Regions from separate parts of the Brevibacillus jepli genome, predicted to be linked through region 3. Evidence: riboswitches for the same ligand, from Rfam matches in the RefSeq annotation. Region 3 holds a riboswitch; each other region holds the start of a gene.
What was found. Region 3 has a riboswitch for cobalamin ahead of AB1L17_RS05850 (ABC transporter substrate-binding protein). Riboswitches for the same ligand answer to the same signal wherever they lie in the genome.
Positions count from the first base shown of each region.

Region 1: it holds a riboswitch for cobalamin, as region 3 does, so the genes downstream of both, AB1L17_RS12205 (energy-coupling factor ABC transporter permease) here and AB1L17_RS05850 (ABC transporter substrate-binding protein) in region 3, are expected to answer to the same signal.
Region 2: it holds a riboswitch for cobalamin, as region 3 does, so the genes downstream of both, AB1L17_RS26140 (ABC transporter substrate-binding protein) here and AB1L17_RS05850 (ABC transporter substrate-binding protein) in region 3, are expected to answer to the same signal.
Region 4: it holds a riboswitch for cobalamin, as region 3 does, so the genes downstream of both, cobO (cob(I)yrinic acid a,c-diamide adenosyltransferase) here and AB1L17_RS05850 (ABC transporter substrate-binding protein) in region 3, are expected to answer to the same signal.

Region 1 is NZ_JBFEFW010000009.1:161,977-165,438, reverse strand. Features, by position in the region: gene AB1L17_RS12210 (quinone-dependent dihydroorotate dehydrogenase) at 1-971, shown strand, start outside; cobalamin riboswitch at 1,105-1,297, shown strand; gene AB1L17_RS12205 (energy-coupling factor ABC transporter permease) at 1,442-2,206, shown strand; gene AB1L17_RS12200 (cobalt ECF transporter S component CbiN) at 2,203-2,487, shown strand; gene cbiQ (cobalt ECF transporter T component CbiQ) at 2,484-3,281, shown strand; gene AB1L17_RS12190 (energy-coupling factor ABC transporter ATP-binding protein) at 3,278-3,462, shown strand, end outside.
Region 2 is NZ_JBFEFW010000033.1:10,181-13,642, reverse strand. Features, by position in the region: gene AB1L17_RS26145 (MBL fold metallo-hydrolase) at 1-803, shown strand, start outside; cobalamin riboswitch at 907-1,055, shown strand; gene AB1L17_RS26140 (ABC transporter substrate-binding protein) at 1,220-2,212, shown strand; gene AB1L17_RS26135 (FecCD family ABC transporter permease) at 2,214-3,251, shown strand; gene AB1L17_RS26130 (ABC transporter ATP-binding protein) at 3,260-3,462, shown strand, end outside.
Region 3 is NZ_JBFEFW010000004.1:71,188-74,649, reverse strand. Features, by position in the region: gene AB1L17_RS05860 (alpha/beta fold hydrolase) at 1-140, opposite strand, end outside; gene AB1L17_RS05855 (M24 family metallopeptidase) at 265-1,356, shown strand; cobalamin riboswitch at 1,374-1,574, shown strand; gene AB1L17_RS05850 (ABC transporter substrate-binding protein) at 1,725-2,741, shown strand; gene AB1L17_RS05845 (FecCD family ABC transporter permease) at 2,766-3,462, shown strand, end outside.
Region 4 is NZ_JBFEFW010000021.1:28,428-31,889, forward strand. Features, by position in the region: gene AB1L17_RS21215 (TerD family protein) at 1-917, shown strand, start outside; gene AB1L17_RS21220 (M15 family metallopeptidase) at 988-1,680, opposite strand; cobalamin riboswitch at 1,881-2,096, shown strand; gene cobO (cob(I)yrinic acid a,c-diamide adenosyltransferase) at 2,263-2,811, shown strand; gene cobD (threonine-phosphate decarboxylase CobD) at 2,808-3,462, shown strand, end outside.

The sequences.
Region 1 (3,462 bases), on a different contig from region 3:
TGTACCAAGTGAAAGACGAGCGTCTGGAGAACAAGCTGTGGGGGCTGACTTTTCCCAATCCAGTTGGACTTGCAGCTGGTTTTGATAAAAATGCTGAGGTTTATCATGCGTTAGGTGCGTTAGGTTTCGGGTTTGTGGAAATCGGGACGTTGACGCCGCAGGGGCAGCCTGGCAATCCGAAGCCGCGTTTATTCCGCTTGCCGGAATATCAGGCAATCATTAACCGGATGGGCTTCAACAATCACGGTGCGTATCTGGCTTCCCAGCACCTGGTCGATTACGCCTATTCAGACGTTCCGATCGGGATTAATATCGGGAAAAACAAAGTAACTCCGAATGAGGAGGCGGCCAGCGACTATAGCAAATGTATGGACATGCTCTATGCATACGGACATTACTTTGTGATTAACATCAGTTCTCCCAATACCCCGAATCTGCGTGACTTGCAGGAAACGGAGAGCTTGCGTCATTTGGTTCGTGCGGTAAGGGAAAAAGCTTCTGAAATGGAATCACGCAGCATCAAGAAGAAGCCGATTTTGTTGAAAGTAGCACCAGACATGTCGGATGAGCACATGCGTGATGTCGTCCACGCCGCGGTAGAAGAAGGCATCTCGGGAATTATTGCCACCAATACGACGCTGTCACGCGAGGCGGTTGAAAGGCATCGTTATGCCGAGGAAGCGGGCGGCTTGAGCGGAAGACCGCTTACGGAGCGTTCTACTGCTTGGGTGAAGGAAATTTATCAAGAAGTAGGGGATAAGGTACCAATCGTCGGCGTCGGGGGCATATTTACCGGTGAAGACGCCTACGCGAAAATACGCGCAGGGGCCAGCCTCGTTCAGGTTTATACGGGGATGATTTATCAGGGACCAGGTATCGCCAAGCAAATCAACAAAAAACTGCTCAAGCTCATGAAGCGTGATGGTTTTAATCATATTAGTGAAGTGATTGGCGTAGACGCAAAAGAATAGATAGAACAAGTACGCATAAGCCGATGGCTCCGTTCGTAGCGGATCATCGGCTTATGCGTTTTTGCTTATATTCTTCCGCTTTATGTAGTGATCCGGTATAATGATGTGGGGCAAACATGAATTGTCTGCCAATTTCATATTGTCGGCGTTAGGTGCCTTTATGTGACGCATAAAGGGTAACAGGGAATCGGGTGAAAGTCCCGAGCGGTCCCGCCACTGTAACCAGGGAGCTCTCTTTGAAAGAAAACCACTCATTTTCGTATGGGGAAGGACAAAGAGCGCATGGATCTGGAAGCCAGGAGACCTACCTAGTAGCCACACCCACAAAAACCTTCGCGGAAAGGAGCGGTGAATACGAGGCAATGAGGCTGTGCAATCAGTCTATTGTTTTGTGCGCGTATCTCGTCCATTGATGGATGGGATTTTTTTGTTTGTACGAAAGAATGAGAAGCAGTGAAGGAGGAATGAACATGAATCGATCACGTATCGTATCTACTTGTCTGTTGATCACGGGCTTTGTCCTTTATTTTCTTTTGAATGAACCAGAGACAGGACATGCGATGCACATCATGGAAGGGTATTTGCCATTATCCTGGGCATTATTTTGGTGGGCTGTCTTCTTGCCGTTTTTTATTCTCGGGCTTCGCTCGATTAACAAAATCGTCAAAGAGCATCCAGAGATGAAGCTCCTGATAGGAGTGGCAGGAGCTTTTGCGTTTGTTTTATCTGCACTAAAAATTCCATCCGTTACAGGCAGCAGCTCTCACCCGACTGGAACGGGTCTTGGCGCCATTATGTTTGGGCCTTTCGCGATGTCTGTGCTAGGGAGCATGGTGCTCTTGTTTCAAGCCTTGCTTTTAGCGCATGGAGGTTTGACTACGCTAGGAGCAAATGCTGTATCCATGGCAGTAGTAGGACCACTGGTGGCATACGGAATCTACCGGATGATCATGAAAGCCAAGGGAAGCCAACGTCTGGCTGTTTTTGCGGCGGCGGCCTTGGCTGACCTTGCTACTTATGTAGTGACATCGATTCAACTGGCACTGGCATTCCCGGCTGAATCTGGCGGAGTGCTGGCCTCGTTTGCCAAATTCGCAGGAATCTTTGCATTCACACAAGTACCGCTTGCAATCAGTGAGGGTCTATTGACCGTCCTCGTCTGGAACTGGTTGTTATCCTATAACGCAAAAGAGCTGACACAGCTCCGTTTGCTCAAACGGGAGGAATCGCTGTGAAAAAAGGATGGAACTGGCTATTGCTCTTGGGGGTAGTCGTACTGGCTATTGTCCCGCTTTTATTGGTACAGGATTCGGAATTTGGCGGCGCAGATGGCGTGGCAGAAGAAGCGATCAAGGAAATCGCTCCGAACTACGAACCGTGGTTTCAACCGCTGATAGAACCACCAGGTGGAGAAACGGAGAGCTTGTTGTTTGCTGTACAGGCGGCATTGGGAGCCGGAGTAATCGGCTATGCTGTGGGTTTGTACAAAGGTCGGTTGGATAAGCGGAAAAAATGAACTGGCAGCAGCTTGATTCTCTTTCCTATCAAAATCGGCTGAAGCTTTTGCCGCCAGTCCACAAGCTATTGCTGGCGAGTGCATTGTTACTGCTCGTCTTGGTAGGGCATGTATGGATGCAGATGGCCGTCGTTGTCTGGATGACGGTATGGGTAGTGGTGTACGCTCGTATTCCTGTCCGTATCTATTGTTTATTTATGATGTTGTCCCTCTCGTTTTTTGTTGTGGGACTCCCTGCGTTATTGGTGGAAGGGGCGAGAGCAGGAGAAGTGCAGGTCCAGTACGTCGCATCGTGGGAGCTGGGTTCGTATGTGCTCTATGTGCCACTCTCATCGTTTGGTAAGGTATGGATACTACTTTGGCGTACCATGGCGAGCTTGACTTGTTTTGCTTTCATTTTGTTTACCGTGCCGTTTGCGGAGATCCTGCAGGTGCTTCGCCGACTGCGTATCCCTGTCATTGTGACCGATCTTTTGATGATCATGTATCGATTTATCTTTGTATTGTTGACGATTTCACACCAGCTCTGGATTGCGCAGCGTTCTCGTGGAGGCCATCGTGGTTTTTTGGCGACACTTCGAGATGCAGGGGTTCTTGTTGCTCAATTGTTCATCAGAGCGATGCGCAAATACGAAGCCTTGTACAAAGGAATGGCGGCTAGAGGATTCGGAGAAAGCATGCAGGTGCTCTCTTTTCATACGCATACGCGTTCGCGTCGCTATGAATGGGAGTCGATAGCAGGCTGCATCGTACTGATCCTGCTAGAGTGGTGGACAGGAGGCTGGCGGTTATGACAGCGCGGTTGTTGGAGTTCATCGATTTGCATTACACGTATCCGGGAGGGCGGAGGCCCGTCCTGTGTGGGCTGTCCTTATGGATTCCAGAGGGGAAAAAATGCGTCCTTCTGGGTCGAAACGGCTGTGGGAAATCCACCTTGTTCTTGCATGGCAACGGGATTATCCAGCCACAGCAGGG
Region 2 (3,462 bases), on a different contig from region 3:
ATATCAAGGCAGGTCTCGCCCAGCTGGGTTATACGACCGAACAAGTGAAATACATCATCGTCACACACATTCACTTGGATCATGCAGGAGGAGCCGGACTTTTTCTGAAGGATTGTCCGAATGCAAAGGTCGTCGTCCATCCAAAAGGTGCACGCCATCTCATAGACCCTAGCCGACTGATCGCAGGGGCGAGAGCTGTTTATCATGACGATTTTGACCGTTTGTTTGAGCCGATTGAGGCTGTTCCCGAGGAACGGATATTGATTCGAGGGGACGGGGATACGCTGAAAATTGGAGAGAACTGTGTGCTGGAGTTTTTGGATTCCCCTGGTCATGCCAATCATCATTTCAGTATTTACGACCCAGTAAGCCAAGGTATGTTCACGGGTGATACAGCAGGTGTACTCTATCCACAGCTTAAAAAGGAGGGTATCCACCTCGTACTGCCTTCTACCTCTCCGAATCAGTTTGATCCGGACGCGATGCAACAATCCATTTGTCGTTTTGAAGACCGGCATTTGCGCCGAATTTACTTTGGGCATTATGGTATGACGGAGCAGGTAGAGGATGCATACCGCCAAATAAGGGAGTGGCTCCCAGTGTTTGTGGCGGAAGGAGAGTCTGCTCTTGCTGCTGAACAAACATACGATGAATTGGCCAGCAATCTTTTCAGTCGCGTCACCGATCACTTGCAGTCACAGGGAATCGGCCGTGAGCATGAGGTTTATGAAGTGCTCAAGCTCGATTTACAAGTATGCGCCATGGGAATCCTTGATTATTTGCATAAACGCGGACAAAAATAGAAAGTTTTACAAACGCCTGATCGTTTTTGTTCAGGCGTTTTTCATTCTTTTTTCTCCCAAGGAATGCTATGATGTAGGATGAGTCATGGACTGCGACAATTTCAAAACGTATCAGCAAACAGGTGCCTCGTCTTATTATCAAAAGACCGGGTGAAAAGGGAAGTCGGTGCAAACCCGACGCGGTCCCGCCACTGTAAAACGGCATGATCAAAAGCCGTAAGCCAGGAGACCTGCCTGTTTGTTTTAGTGCCTGCGCCTTCGCGGAAAGGATCGGCCTATTTCAGGGAGCAATGCAAGAGGTTTGTTTTGTCCTGAAGTGCCGACCCTTTGATTTCCGAATTGGAAGCAAGGGTCGATTTTTTTGTTTTTTATTGGAAATGACAGTCAATCAGACATGCAGAAAGGAAGTTTACCATATGAAACGTTCATTGCGATTCATGATCCCCTTACTCGTTGCAGCGAGTCTCGTAGGTTGTGCCGGCAACGAAAACAGTCAACCGGCACCAGGTGGACAAACGAGCGCACCACAGCCAGCACCGCAAGAGAATACAGCGCAGCCAGCAAAACAAACAACGTATCCATTGACAGTCACGGATGCGACAGGAAAAGAAGTAACCTTCGCAAAAGCTCCTGAACGAATCGTCTCGACGTCACCTGCTGAGACGGAGATTTTGTTCGCATTAGGCTTGGAGGATCGGATCGTAGCTGTCTCAGACTATGATGATTATCCAGAAGCGGCGAAGGCAAAGCCAAAAATTGGCGGAGTCGTTAAACCGAATGAGGAAGCCATTCTCGCTCAGACACCGGATATGGTCATCGGTGGCATTTCGATGGAAAAGCCAGTGGCTGACAAGCTCAAATCACTCGGCATGCCGGTCTATATTACCCATCCGACCAAGATGGACGACATCCTGAACAACATTTTGGCGATGGGCGTTATCACGAATACGCAGGAACAAGCAGAAAAAGTCGTTGAGCAAATGAAGAAAGACATCGCGTACGTTCAAGCTGCTGTCAAAAATGTAAAACCGGAAGAGAAGAAAAAGGTGTACTTGGAATTCTCCCCAGGCTGGACAGTCGGAAAAGGTGAATTCATGGACGAGCTCATCACGCTGGCAGGAGCCACGAACATCGCTGCAGATACCGAGGGCTGGAATCCGATCAGTGAGGAAAAGATTTTGCAAAGTGATCCAGACGTCATTTTGTACGCGAATGGAATTACCGATGAAAAGACTGGCGTCAAGCTAGAGGATATGATCGCAAAACGCAGTGGCTGGGATAAAATGAAGGCCATCCGAGAGAAGCAAATCTTTGGCATGGACCAAAATATTCTTTCCCGTCCTGGTCCGCGTATTACGCAAGGCTTGATCGAAGTAGCCAAGGCGATTTACCCAGACTTGGTGAAATAAAATGAAGAAACGATTGATCGTATGGGGAGGAGTAAGCAGTCTCGTCCTGCTGGCATCTGTAGTCATTAGCATCTCAATGGGAGCGGCACACCTCCCCATTTCGCAAGTATGGCTCATCCTGCTTCATCAAATCCCGGGCCTGTCTGAGTGGGTAACAGTAACGTGGCCAGAGTCTTCTGAGCAGATCGTCATGAAGGTTCGTTTTCCGCGCGTCGTATTAGCTGTCTTGATCGGCGCCTGCTTGTCTCTTGCCGGAGCGGGCTTTCAGGGAGTATTGCGCAATCCCCTCGCTGATCCGTTTACGATGGGAGTGGCATCGGGTTCGGCAGTCGGAGCGGCCTTTCTGATCCTTTTCGGCTTGCAAATAACCTTTTTGGGAGCATGGAGCACGCCAGTCGTCGCGTTTCTTACAGGGCTGATCAGCTTGTGGATTGTTCTCGGGCTCGCGAGCACGCAAGGAAAGCTGCAAACGGAGACGCTCATTTTGTCTGGGGTAGTCGTGCAGGCTTTTCTCGGCTCGCTTGTATCCTTCATGGTGTCGTTATCCGATCAGACGGTGAATGAGATTGTGTTTTGGCTCATGGGCAGCCTGTCGTTTCGAGGCTGGGACTTCACGTACGTCTTGGTTCCGTACTTGGTTATAGGAGGAATGGTGCTCATCAGCTATTCGCGTTCCCTGAACTTGTTTGCGTTGGGAGAGCGGCAGGCCGCACACTTAGGCGTACATGTGGATCGGACAAAGCTGGTTGTTCTGATTGTCTCGACTCTCCTGACAGCAGCGGCGGTGTCTATCGCGGGAATTATCGGTTTCGTTGGCCTAGTCGTACCGCATCTCGTTCGTTTGCTAGTAGGCCCGGATTACCGCATCTTATTGCCATTGGCTGCGATCTGCGGTGGAATTTATGTGCTGTGGGCCGATACTCTTGCAAGAATGCTACTTAGCCCGACGGAAATCCCGCTCGGTGTCGTGACAGCATTTCTGGGAGCACCTTTTTTCGCCTATTTATTGAAGAAAAATAAACGGTTGGGAAAGAGGTGAGTGAGTCTATGATCAACGTGCGCAGCTTGCAAAAATCGTACCAGGATGAACCTGTCTTGCACGACATCGATTTTTGCGTGAGCAAGGGAGAATTTTTCGGCATAATCGGGCCCAACGGAAGCGGGAAATCAACCTTATTAAAAATCATTTCCGGTGTCATCAAGCCGGATGCAGGAGATCTCTCGCTTCAGGAAAAAAAGCTGCATTCGTA
Region 3 (3,462 bases):
TAAGTGTCCGTGAGGGATTGCTGATAGACAAAATTAATAGAACCGATACATGGCGCGTGGATACATACTAAAGGCGTTCCTTTTCCTGACATGTGAAAAGCAAACTGTTTGCCATCCTGATGAACGAGTACTTGTTCCATTTTCTTTTTCACCCCAACCTTATGTTGTCCGTTACGAGGTGGATTTTTCAAATGAGCTCTTCTTTTTTTGCTGGGGAAGTGGTATTCTCGCAATAGAATAATTGGTGAAAGCAGGGTGAAGAAGTTGTTTCAAGAGCGCATTTCGAAGCTCCACACGTTTTTGACAGAACAAGAGCTGAACGCGGTGTTGATTACCTCTCCCAAGCATGTCTACTATTTGACCGGATTTTTTACGGACCCGCATGAGCGTTTTATGGGTCTCGTTATTCCTGCTGAGGGAAAGCCTTCCTTAATTGTTCCTGCTCTTGATCGTGAGGCAGCAGCAGAGGCTTCGTTCGTTCAAGATATCCATACACATACGGATATCCAAAACCCGTATGAAATCCTCAAGCAAGTGTTGCCAGCGAACCTGACAAAGCTCGGCATCGAGAAAAGCCACATGACTGTCGAGCGCTATGAAGCGCTTGGACAGGTTGTATTGGCATCGAGCTATGTGGACGTGGAAGAGCCACTGCGTGAAATGCGTTTGATCAAATCCGCCGATGAAGTAGATCGCTTGAAGCACGCTGTTCAATTGGTCGAGGATTCCTTGCAGGAGACACTGAAAAAAGTCAAAACAGGCATGACCGAGACAGAAATCGTGGCTGAGCTGGAATTCCAGATGAAACGACTGGGTGCAGAAGGTCCATCCTTTACGTCTATGGTATTGGCAGGGGAAAAGTCCGCGTTGCCACACGGAAAACCAGGAACGCGCCAAGTACAAGAAGGCGACCTGCTGTTGTTTGATATCGGGGTAGCTGCGAACGGCTATGTATCAGATATTACCCGTACCTTTGCCGTAGGAGAAATCAGTGACCAGCTTCAAGAAATTTACGAGACGGTATTGGCAGCCAACGAAGCGGCAATTGCGGAGATTCGTCCAGGCGTGACCTTTGCCCATTTGGATAAGACTGCTCGTGATGTCATCACTGCAAAAGGCTACGGAGAATACTTCATGCATCGTCTTGGTCATGGTCTTGGCATGGATGTTCATGAGTACCCGTCTGTTCATAGTCAAAACCAGGAAGTACTCCGGCCAGGGATGGTCTTTACAATCGAGCCAGGCATCTATTTGCCAGGTGTAGGCGGAGTACGGATTGAAGACGATGTTTTGGTTACGGAAACGGGCGTTGAAGTGCTCACGCAGTTCCCGAAAAAACTGACTTCTATCAACTAATGGACGAGTCGAAAAAAATTGAATAAGTATCGAATGGTGCTGGATGGTAGATGCCATCAGCTTAATAGGGAAGTCCGGTGAGAAACCGGCGCGGTCCCGCCACTGTAAACGAGGAGCGCCTAGCGAATAGCCACTGTTTTTTGCGAGACAAAAAATGGGAAGGAAGCTGGGAGTGTTGATCCGTAAGCCAGGAGACCTGCCATGAGATCATATACAATCGACCCACGAGGATGGGCCAGATGTGGAAGCAGTCTATGAAAAGGCGCCTTTTTGCCTGGCTATAGGTATATCTACGTTTGGCAAGCACCTCCCGATTGAAAATGGGGGGTGCTTTTTTATTTACATAATGAAAGAAGAGGGGATTACGAATGATGATGGCACATAAATTATTCAAAGGGCTAGGTTTTGGAGTTATGACGGCCGCGATGCTTCTCGTTTCGGCATGTGGTTCATCTACGTCCACACAACCAACAGCTCCTGCCAAAACAGAACAAGCAGGTGCACCAGCAGTAGAGAGCAAGCCTGTAACGCTCGTCAATAATGGTATCGAGATGACCTATCCAAAAGCACCAGAGCGTGCAGTGACATTGAACCAACACGTAACCGAAATCATGCTGGCATTAGGCCTTGCTGATAAAATGGTCGGAACCGCTTACTTGGACGATCAAATTCTCCCGGAGTTAAAAGCAGACTATGACAAGGTCCCAGTTTTGTCAGACAAGTATCCGACAAAAGAGGTGCTGATGGCTGCGAACCCTGACTTTGTTTATGCAGGCTGGAAAAGTGGATTCGGAGAAAAGGGTGTAGGCTCCATGCAGGACTTGGAAAAGGTCGGCATCAAATCGTACCTGCAAACATCGTCTAGCATGCCTGGTCCAACAATCGACGATGTGTTTGCGGATATTACGAACATCGGACGCATTTTCCGTGTGGAAGACAAAGCCAATGAATTGATTAACAAAATGAAGAGTGAGATGGATCAAACGATTAGCAAAATTGGTAAGGTGGACAAGCCACTCCATGTATTCGTGTACGACAATGGGGAAGATCAACCATCCACCGCAGCGAACAACTACATGACATCCTTAATCGAGATAGCGGGTGGCAAGAATATTTTTGACGATATTCAAAAGGGTTGGGCAGATGTCAGCTGGGAAGAAGTAGTGAACCGCAATCCGGACGTCATCATTATTGTTGACTTTGGTGACAGAACTGCCGAGCAAAAACGCAATTTCCTTTTGACGAAAAAAGAGTTGGCAGATATCCCGGCGATTAAAAATCAACGACTGATCGTATTGCCATTGTCTGCGGCTTCTGAAGGCGTTCGAGCACCGATTGCGCTAAAAATTTTGGCGGAAGGACTCTACCCGGATAAATTCAAATAAAGTTGGCCCCTTATAAGGGAGGGAATGGCACTGCAGCAGATTAAGTTACCTTACATCATCATCACTCTACTGATCGGACTCTTTCTCTCGATTACATTCGCTGTTACGTTGGGCTCGGTAGAGATTAAGCCTACTACCGTATGGAAAATCGCCTTATCGAAAATCCCGATGTTCGCCGAATGGATTGAGGTGGATTGGTCCAAAGGGGAGCAGACCATCATCTGGGATATTCGCTTTCCACGTGTCCTCTTGGGGGCGATCGTCGGTGCAGGTCTATCTGTTGTGGGAGTGGCGATCCAGTCGTTGGTTCGCAACTCCCTGGCAGACCCTTACGTGTTAGGCGTATCATCAGGGGCTTCAGTCGGAGCTACCTTGGTAATTATATTCGGTGCATTCAGTATGTACGGGCAGTACGCGCTTTCCTTTGGCGCTTTTACAGGCTCGCTTGTGTCAATTATTCTCATTTTCACGCTATCCCGTATTGGTGGACAAAATTCGACGGTACGCCTGCTCATGGCAGGTATTGCCATTTCCGCGATCTTGTCGGCCATCACCAGCCTCCTTGTTTTTTCAGCGCCGGATGAACACGGAATTGGGACAGTCCTGTTTTGGTTAAGCGGCAGTCTGGCAGGCGGTAAGTGGGAGTACCTGACGATTCCAACGTTAATTGTTGTTGTCTGTCTCGTCGTATTAATGGCCCAATATCGCTCACTCAATGCGA
Region 4 (3,462 bases), on a different contig from region 3:
ACAATCGATTGCCAAAACTGCAGGAGGAGATCAGATGGGAAGCGGCTGACATTTGCCGGACCTCCTTGTTGAATCGTTTTGCCCAATTGCCGTCGCTGGGTAACGTCTATATCGATCCGCGACTACAGGAGCATCTCGTTCCGTTTTCTATGCGATCCGCGAGCAAAGCATTGCGCACGATTGCTCGTGGCTCCAGGCTGTCGATTCCAGATGGAGGGACCATACGCTTTTTCCTGTGGTGGAGGGAAGGGGTAGTCAACGATGTCCCTACAGGCAGAGTCGATATTGATTTGTCTGCCGTGCTCTATAACGAGGATTGGAAATACATGGAGCATATTTCCTATACCAATCTGCGTTCGGACCAGTATCAAGCGTGTCATAGCGGGGACATTGTACAGGCCCCCAAGGGTGCGTGCGAATTTATCGACATCGACATTGATTCTGTCATCCGCTATGGCGGTCGATATGTCGTCATGAACCTGTACTCGTTTACGAGTCAGCCTTATTGCGACTTGCCGGAATGCTACGCGGGCTGGATGATTCGTTCGGCGCCACAGACAGGGGAAATTTTTGAGCCGCAGACCGTACAGGACAAGATTGACCTCGCCGCAAACACGCGGATATGTATCCCGGTCATTCTTGATCTTGTGGAGCGAAAAGTGATTTGGACCGATATCTCCCTGAATTCCGATCCGCGTTTTGCTAACAATGTGGAGTCCAATGCCGGTGGGGTGGAGCTGATGGGGAGGGCTCTCACCTCGTTGGTGAAGCCGACTCTACATGAGTTGTTCATGCTACATGCTCAGGCGAGAGGGACGCTGACTGAGGGAGCTGACGAGGCAGATACGGTATTTTCCTTGGAAGAGGGAATTACGCCGTTTGATACGGAGATGATCATGGCGGATTTTATGCAGTGATTGGATCGTAACAAATAAGTAAGACCGTCAGGCAGTAAATGCTGACGGTCTTTTTCATGGATGCTACTTCTTACATCGACATAACCCCGCCATAGATTGGTTCCTGCTGTGTGTTTTTTGCCCAGGTACGTGTGCCGTACTCGAAATGCCACCATTCTTTCGGATAGTTGACGAATCCAGCAGCAGTCATCAAATGATAGAGCAGTCGGCGATTGTCTCGTATCTCGATGTCTTTTGGCGCAGGCTGTGCGAGCTCTTCATAGTGGCGAGTGGAAGCCAATTCACTGAAATCATCGAAGTCTGTCCCCATCTCCAGCCAGCCATCAGGTCCTGCGATAGTCAGGTCGATTGCGCCACCAGATAGGTGAGGAGACGGTTTGGAGAGGTCTGTTGTCGGGAGAGCGACGAATTTGCTCAATTCTTCCGTGAGTGCGGGCCCTTCCTGCCAGCCTTGTAAAAACAAGGCTTCACGAAATCGTTCATACAACGATGCTTGTACCTCGAACGAGCGCCAACCGTCCAACACGACTAGCTTGTAGCCTTCAGGCAGTTGCGCGGCTGCCATGGCGAGCCTGTGTGCTGCGCCTTCTCGTAAAAAGGCTTCTGGCTGCGCCCCGGCATAGCCCTCATGGTAGTAGACGGGGTAAACGGAGATTTGGGCCGAAAGTGACGAGAGTGAAATCATCGGTTCACCGCATTCTTTGATCGGCAGTGGGCTTGGCAGGACCGTGTCTGGTATCTTTGGAATCGGAGGGAAGGACATAACTACTCACCGCCTTCGAACGTTTTGCAAATCATTTTGCACATCACATATGGTAACGAAAATCGAAAGGTAAGTAAACGCAAGGATACTTAATTTTCTGCAAATAGAGACCTGCGACGAATCGGCAGCTTTTGCTAGGAATACTGGGGAGCTTTTGCTATTATTAAAGCAAGTGCTTGTCAATGAAACGAATGACATTTACATATGAAAGAGAAACAGGTCCTTGTTTTTGCGAAGCCGATTCGCAGGAGCAAGGTTAAAAGGGAAGATTGGTGAAAAGCCAACGCGGTCCCGCCACTGTAAGAGAGTAGCTGTTCTTCAAGGCATCATGCCATCCACTGCCCATCCGGGAGCGGGAAGGAGAAGAAGAGTGATGATCCTCAAGCCAGGAGACCTGCCTGTTTTTATGTTTACACTGATTTCCTTCGGGTCAAAGGAAGAGGTGAGGATTGTTGCTTTTCAGCTATCCGCGCTTTGTTTTTCCTTATGTACTGGGGGAAACAGGGCGCTTTTTTTGTTGGCTTCGGAAAGTATTTGGAGGAAACATCGGAGTAAAATACGTCACTTTTTGAGGTGGTCAAGATGGATAAAAACGATAAAAAACGAGGCTTAACTCTCGTATACACGGGAGACGGCAAAGGGAAAACGACAGCTGCAGTCGGTTTGGCTGTACGGGCGACCGGCCGTGGGAAAAAGGTGCTGATGGTTCAGTTCATCAAGTCGCCAGATCGTACATACGGAGAAAAGATTGTTTTTGATAAATTGGGGATCGAAATTGTGCAAAAAGGCGTCGGCTTCACGTGGACGAAGACACCGGAGGAGCATCGTCAGGCACTGAAGGAAGCGTGGGCTTTTGCGAGCGAAAGGCTCTCTTCCGGCGAGTACGATGTCGTCATTCTCGATGAGCTGAATAACGCATTGGCCATTGACCGTTTTCCGATTGATGATGTGCTGCCATTGACCGATGTTTTGGAAGCGATTCAAAACAGGCCAAGCCATATCCATCTCGTGATTACGGGAAGGGCAGCGAAGCAGGAGATCTTGGATATAGCCGATCTGGTAACAGAAATGAAGCCGATCAAGCATTACTACGATGAAGGGATTCCGGCTGTGCTGGGGGTAGAGTTTTGAAAAGCACAGGGGTAATTGAAACGTATGGTCATGGTGGAGATGTGCTGACAGCAGCGCAGCGCTTTGGTGTAGATCCCGGTCAGTTTCTGGATTACAGTGCCAATATTAACCCGCTGGGGATGCCAGCAAGCGTCCGTGAGATGCTGCTGGCTTCGCTGGCTGCTGTAGCGCATTACCCAGACCCTGGACATCGTGTGTTTCGCCGTGCATTGGCGAATCGGCTGCAGATGTCGGAAGAATGGTTGTTGCCTGCCAATGGAGCAGCTGAGGCGATGGCATTAGCGATTCTCGGGCTTCAGCCACAAACAGTTGGCGTAGTCTATCCTTGCTTTTCGGAATACGCGCAACTTTCCGAGCAGTTTGGTGCCCGTGTCATTGGCTGCTTCGGGAAGGAAGAGCAAGGCTACAAGCCTGATCCTGTAGAGCTACATGCTCTTTTTGCACAGGCTGACCTCGTATTTGTCGGGTCACCGAACAATCCAACGGGAATCCTGTACCAGCCGGATGAGCTGCTCCAAATGGCGGAATGGACGAAAGAGACCAATACGTGGCTCATCGTGGATGAGGCTTTCCTCGATTTTGTGGAGGAAGAGCGGCAGTATACATTGGCGACGCAGCTTGCTCGCTTTCCCCGCGTGATTTTGATGCGTT